Regions from separate parts of the Streptomyces sp. 2A115 genome, predicted to be linked through region 2. Evidence: riboswitches for the same ligand, from Rfam matches in the RefSeq annotation. Region 2 holds a riboswitch; the other holds the start of a gene.

Region 1 (3,400 bases), on a different contig from region 2:
TCTCGGCGGCCTTCCCGGGCGCCCGCACGGTGAGCGTGTCGAAGTACGCCTCGTGGACGACCTCGACTCCGCCCGCCTTCAGTCCCGCGGCGAGGATCGTGGCGTAACGGTGGGTCCGCCGCGCGATGGACCTGAGGCCCTGGGGCCCGTGGTACACGGCGTACATCCCGGCCATCACGGCGAGCAGCACCTGGGCCGTACAGATGTTGCTGGTCGCCTTCTCCCGGCGGATGTGCTGCTCCCGCGTCTGCAGGGCGAGCCGGTACGCCCTGTTGCCGTCCGCGTCGACCGACACGCCGACGAGCCGGCCGGGCAGACTCCGCGCGAACTTCTCACGCACGGCCATGTATCCCGCGTGCGGTCCGCCGAAGCCCATCGGCACCCCGAAGCGCTGCGTCGTACCGACCGCGATGTCGGCGCCCAGCTCACCCGGCGAGGTGAGCAGCGTCAGGGCGAGCAGATCGGCGGCGACGGTGACGACGGCGCCCAGTCCGTGCGCCTGGTCGACGACGGGCTTGATGTCCCGTACGGCACCGGAAGCACCCGGGTACTGAACGAGCACGCCGTTGATCTCACGCTCGGCCAGCTCGGCGGGAATGCCGTCGCTCAGGTCGGCGACGACGACCTCGACGCCGGTCGGCTCGGCACGGGTCTCGATCACGGCGATGGTCTGCGGCAGGGCGTCCGCGTCGACCAGGAACAGGCCCTTCTTGTTCTTGCCCATGCGCCGCGACAACGCCACGGCCTCGGCGGCCGCGGTGCCCTCGTCGAGCAGCGACGCCCCGGAAGTCGGCAGTCCGGTGAGTTCGGCGACCACGGTCTGGAAGTTGAGCAGCGCTTCGAGCCGACCCTGCGAGATCTCCGGCTGGTAGGGCGTGTACGCGGTGTACCAGGCCGGGTTCTCCATGACGTTGCGCAGGATGACGGGCGGCGTGAACGTCCCGTAGTACCCGAGCCCGATCATGGAATCCAGCACCTGGTTGCGGTCCGCCAGGGAACGCAGCTCGGCCAGCACCTCGGCCTCGGTGCGCGCGCCCGGCAGTTCGAGCGCGTCGGCGTTCTTGATCACATCCGGGACCGCGGCGGCCGTCAGCTCGTCCAACGAGCCGTATCCCACCTGCGCGAGCATCTTGGCCCGGGCCTCGGTGTCGGGCCCGATGTGGCGCTGCTCGAAGGGGATCCCCTGTTCGAGCTCGGAGAGCGGAATGCGATGGGCGGTCATTGAGGAGGCCTCCTGGTCTGACGACCTTCGAGGGGCACCACGGCGCGGGTACCCCGACGGCCTCCCCCTCTGTCATCTCAACCTGAGAGTTTCACCGGTCCGCCACGAAGGCGCACCGGCTTTCACCGTCGGTGAGAGCGGAAGCCGTCGGCACCCGCTCTGCTTTCCAGAGTGACCTCGTCCGTGCGGTACGTGGGCCTGAGAGATTCCGGGGAGGATTTGCTCCTTCGGCGCCTCCGATGAAGCCTGGAGGACTCTCCCGCACGGGGTCAGCAGCCGTTGCCCAGGGTACCAGCGGGGTTCCCCCGAGTGGCCGCCCACCTCAAAGTGCTCTTTCGTAGTGCCTAGGGATGAGTTGCGAGCAGCAGGAGGGCCCGTGCAGAGCGACATCGATCCGCGCAACCTGATAGGCCGCAGGGCGTTCGACCGCAACGGCTCCAAGATCGGCACCGTCGACGAGGTCTATCTCGACGATGCGACCGGAGCGCCGGAGTGGGCGGCCATACGCACCGGCCTGTTCAGCAGAGACGCCTTCGTACCCCTGGAGCCCAGCGAATTCGTCGACGGCGCCCTGCGGATCCCCTTCGACCGCGCCCTGATCAAGGACGCCCCCGACTTCGGAGTCGGCCGCCACCTCTCTCCCGAGCAGGAAATCCAGCTCTACCACCACTACGGCCTCGACGTGGCGCCCCCTCCCCCGCTCCCGGACCACGACTTCGGTCACCTGGCAGGCAAGGACGACGTCCCGTAAGGAGCGCCACAAACGCCCCGCACGGCCCGAATCGCCTCGGCTGCGGGCTACGCCGTCTCGGGCTCGGCGTCGGACACACCCCGTCCCGGCAGCTGCTCCCCCGCGCCCCCAGGTCTTCGCGCCACCAGCGGCAGCGGCTCCGCCGGCTCCAGCTCCGGATCGTCCGTCCGAAAAGTACGCACCCGGCCCGGCCCGGAGTCGGGCGTCTCGAACCGCACAGTGACCCGCCCCAGCCCACTCCCCTGCACCCATCCATGCCCGAACTCACCGTGCCGTACATCGTGCCCCGCACTCCACCGACGCTCGGCGGGCGCCTCGGGCTCCTCGGCCGGCTGCTCCGTCTCCTCCTCGACCGAGTGCTCCAGCTCCTCGGCGGCGGCCTGCGCCTGGGCGAAGAGATCCTCCTGCGTGTAGTCGGCAAGCCCCGAGACACCGACCCCCAGCAGCCGTACGCCGCCCGTGGTGTCCACGGACTCCAGAAGCCGCCCGGCCGCCTCCCGCACTACCGCCGGGTCGTCCGTGGGGCCCCTCAGCGTCTCGGACCGGGTCAGCGTCGAGAAGTCGTACCGCCGTACCTTCAGGACGATGGTCCGCCCCGACAGCCTGGCGCCCCGCAGCCGCCGCACACACCGGTCGGCGAGCCGCTGCACCTCCATCCGCACCCGCACCCGGTCGTGGATGTCCACGTCGTACGTGTCCTCGACGGACACCGACTTGGTGTCCCGCTCGGCCACCACAGGCCGCTCGTCGTGCGCCAGCGCCATGGCGTACAGCCCGACCCCGTGGGACTTCCCCAGCAGCCTCACGAGCTCGTCCTCGCCCGCCTCGGCGATCTCCCCGACCGTGGCGATCCCGGCCCGCCGCAGATGGTCCCCGGTGGCGGGCCCCACGCCCGGCAGTATGCGCACCGACATGGGAGCGAGCAGTGCCCGTTCGGTCCCCGGCTCTATCAGTACGAGTCCGTCCGGCTTGGCCTGCTCGGAGGCGATCTTCGCGAGCATTTTGGAGGCGGCGAGTCCCACCGACCCGGTCAGCCCCGTCACCGTCCGGATGTCGGCGCGCAGCCTAGCCCCGGCCAGCCGTGCCGACTCCTCGTCCCAGGCCGCCTGCCCGGCCTCCAGGTCCACGAACGCCTCGTCCAGGCTCAGCGGCTCCACCAGCGGCGACAGGTCCCGCAGCAGCTTCATCACCTGCTCGCTGATCTCCCGGTAGAGCCCGAATCGGGGCACGAGATACGCGGCGTTCGGCGCCAGCCGGCGTGCCTGGGCCATGGGCATCGCCGAATGCACCCCGAAGACCCGCGCCTCGTACGAGCAGGTGGCGACGACTCCCCGCGGTCCGAGGCCGCCCACGATGACCGCCTTCCCGCGCAGGCTCGGCTTGGCTGCCTGCTCCGCCGAGGCGAAGAAGGCATCCATGTCGAGATG
Region 2 (3,400 bases):
GTCCATCTGCCTACCGCCTGCTCGAACCGCCTTCTGCGGCTGACGAGATTACGCGTACGCGCCCTCGGCCGCAGAAGTCGATCCCCGGTCGCCGAAGTGGACCCTCAGCCTCCGCGGCCGGCCTCGGTGGTCGGCGTCGATGGACGGCATAGGTAGCCGGCCCGGATGGCCTCAGTCGCCGAAGTCGATCCGCCGCAGCACGTCCGCCGCGGCCCGGTCGATGAGGACCGCCGAACCGCAGCCGTCCGGGAGGTCCCCCTTCTCCACGGAACGCAGCAGCCGGGCGACCGCGCCGCGGTGCCGCGCGAACGCGTACCGCGAGACGCCGCGGCCGCGCTCACGCTGGCCGTCCAGGGCCGTGCCGGGGTCGACGTCGAGCAGCAGCAGGTGCAGGGTGCCGCCGCGGCGCCGGGCGTCCCGCGCCAGCCAGCTGCGCACCCAGGCCTGTGTACCGCAGTCGTGCACGACGACGCCCTCGCCGGAGCGCAGGGCACGGCGCAGGCCCGCGTAGTGCGCTACGCGGACGAGGGGGCGGTAGACCGCGTACGGCAGAAAGCGGGACAGGCGGCCGTCCCAGCGGTCGCGGGTGTCCTGGGAGTCGATGCGCCTTCCCGTCACGGCGCGGCGCATCAGGGTCGACTTGCCGCTGCCCGGCAGGCCCGTGACCACGACCAGGTCGGCCGCGCCGAAGAGGAGGCCGTGCGGGCTGTGTCCCGCGCGCTCCCGCAGATCGCGGACGACGGGCGCCGGAAGCGGGCCGCACGCCTCCTTGGTCGGGGCAGCGGGTTGCTTGGGCAGCGCGAGGGCCGCACTGGTCGCGCCGGTCGCGTACGCCGTGGTCCTGTTCACCCTGTTCGTCCTCCCCATGGGGTCGGAAGACCCATCCCCGTCGAGTGTAAAGAGAAGGTAATGCGCGGCACCCCTCGTTTCTGTTCTTGTCCTGCCACAGGCCCGTTACAGATCACTGTGGATGCCCGTGGCCCCTGTGCGGAAGCTGTGCGGAGGACTCCCCTGCCGCGCGGCCCGGATGCGTGCAATGATGTGCGCGCCAACTGCATACCGGCCGCTTGAATCCGCGCGGGAGAGTTCCGGGTACCTGTACACGCACGTGTACGAGTGCCCGGGCGCCGAAGGAGCAAGTCCCTCCCTTGAATCTCTCAGGCCCCATTACCGCGCGGGCGAGGCACATCTGAAAAGCGAGCCGCTGACCTGTGGCTCCACCCAAGGTGCAAACCATCGACCCTTCCGGTCATGGTGAACCTCTCAGGTTCCGATGACAGATGGGGAGGAACGACCTCGCCGTCATGCCTTGGGAGCCCCACCGATGAGCAGCAACACGCCCGTTGAACCGCGCCGCACCGCCCTCGATGCCCTGCATCGCTCGCTCGGCGCGACGATGACCGACTTCGCCGGCTGGGACATGCCCCTGCGATACGGCTCCGAGCGCGACGAACACCTCGCGGTACGCACCCGGGCCGGCCTCTTCGACCTTTCCCACATGGGCGAGATCACGGTGACCGGGCCGCAGGCGGCCGCGCTGCTCGACTTCGCGCTGGTCGGCAACATCGGGAGCGTGAAGGCCGGCCGCGCCCGCTACACGATGATCTGCCGCGAGGACGGCGGCATCCTCGACGACCTGATCGTGTACCGGCTCACGGAGACCGAGTACATGGTGGTGGCCAACGCCTCCAACGCCCAGGTGGTTCTCGACGCGCTCGTGGAGCGTGCCGAGGGCTTCGACGCCGAGGTCCGCGACGACCGCGACGCGTACGCCCTCATCGCCGTCCAGGGCCCCGAGTCCCCCGGCATCCTGAAGTCGCTCACCGACGCCGACCTCGACGGCCTCAAGTACTACGCGGGCCTGCCCGGCACGGTCGCCGGCGTCCCGGCCCTGATCGCGCGCACCGGCTACACCGGCGAGGACGGCTTCGAGCTGTTCGTGGCCCCGGCCGACGCCGAGAAGCTGTGGCAGGCGCTGACCGAGGCGGGAGCCCCGGTCGGGCTCGTGCCCTGCGGGCTGTCCTGCCGGGACACCCTGCGCCTGGAGGCGGGCATGCCGTTGTACGGGCATGAGCTGAGCACCTCGCTCACGCCCTTCGACGCCGGTCTCGGCCGGGTCGTCAAGTTCGAGAAGGAGGGCGACTTCGTGGGGCGGGAGGCCCTCACCGAGGCCGCCGCCCGTGCCGAGGCCGAGCCCCCGCGCGTCCTCGTCGGCCTGATCGCCGAGGGCCGCCGCGTCCCGCGTGCCGGATACCCGGTCGTCGCCGAGGGCAAGGTCATCGGCGAGGTCACCTCCGGCGCCCCCTCCCCCACCCTCGGCAAGCCGATCGCGATGGCGTACGTCGACGCCGCGCACTCCGCGCCCGGCACGGCCGGCGTCGGTGTGGACATCCGGGGCAGCCACGAGCCGTACGAGGTCGTGGCGCTGCCGTTCTACAAGCGTCAGAAGTGACACAGGGCACATCCGCCCAGCTCACCACCACGCCCGCGTCATAAGCACTGTCATCAGCACTCCCCCGCGTACAGGAGAATTCAGGCCATGAGCAACCCCCAGCAGCTGCGCTACAGCAAGGAGCACGAGTGGCTGTCGGCCGCCGAGGACGGCGTCTCGACGGTCGGCATCACCGAGCACGCGGCCAACGCCCTCGGCGACGTCGTGTACGTCCAGCTCCCCGAGGTCGGTGACACGGTGACCGCGGGCGAGACCTGCGGCGAGCTGGAGTCGACCAAGTCGGTGAGCGACCTGTACGCGCCCGTCACGGGCGAGATCACCGAGATCAACCAGGACGTCGTGGACGACCCGGCACTGGTGAACACCGCCCCGTTCGAGGGCGGCTGGCTGTTCAAGGTGCGGGTCTCGGAGGAGCCGAAGGACCTGCTCTCCGCGGACGAGTACACCGAATTCTCCGGCAGCTAAGGACTCCTGACCGATGTCGCTTCTGAACCAGTCCCTGCACGAGCTCGACCCGGACGTCGCCGCCGCCGTCGACGCCGAGCTCGACCGTCAGCAGTCCACCCTCGAGATGATCGCCTCGGAGAACTTCGCTCCGGTCGCGGTCATGGAGGCCCAGGGCTCGGTCCTCACCAACAAGTACGCCGAGGGCTACCCGGGCCGCCGCTACTACGGCGGCTGCGAGCACGTCGACGTGGTCGAGCAGATCGCCATCGACCGCGTGAAGGCCCTCTTCGGCGCCGAGCACGCGAACGTGCAGCCCCACTCGGGCGCCCAGGCCAACGCGGCCGCGATGTTCGCGCTGCTCAAGCCCGGCGACACGATCATGGGCCTGAACCTCGCGCACGGCGGGCACCTGACCCACGGCATGAAGATCAACTTCTCCGGCAAGCTCTACAACGTCGTCCCCTACCACGTGGACGACGAGACCGGCCAGGTCGACATGGC

Evidence for each region. A riboswitch is a leader RNA that binds a small molecule or an ion and turns the genes downstream of it on or off. The one in region 2 is predicted to bind glycine.
Region 1: linked by a shared signal. The riboswitch ahead of gcvP (aminomethyl-transferring glycine dehydrogenase) and the one ahead of gcvT (glycine cleavage system aminomethyltransferase GcvT) in region 2 are both predicted to bind glycine.

The regions. Positions count from the first base shown of each region.
Region 1 is NZ_JBQQCG010000042.1:9,188-12,587, reverse strand. It holds gene gcvP (aminomethyl-transferring glycine dehydrogenase) at 1-1,222, opposite strand, end outside; glycine riboswitch at 1,399-1,494, opposite strand; gene ACTWQR_RS30995 (PRC-barrel domain-containing protein) at 1,599-1,973, shown strand; partial or broken gene ACTWQR_RS30990 (DNA polymerase IV) at 1,943-3,400, opposite strand, start outside.
Region 2 is NZ_JBQQCG010000012.1:10,065-13,464, reverse strand. It holds gene ACTWQR_RS13160 (enhanced serine sensitivity protein SseB) at 1-6, opposite strand, end outside; gene ACTWQR_RS13155 (AAA family ATPase) at 172-867, opposite strand; glycine riboswitch at 1,069-1,183, shown strand; glycine riboswitch at 1,184-1,290, shown strand; gene gcvT (glycine cleavage system aminomethyltransferase GcvT) at 1,325-2,452, shown strand; gene gcvH (glycine cleavage system protein GcvH) at 2,540-2,917, shown strand; gene glyA (serine hydroxymethyltransferase) at 2,931-3,400, shown strand, end outside.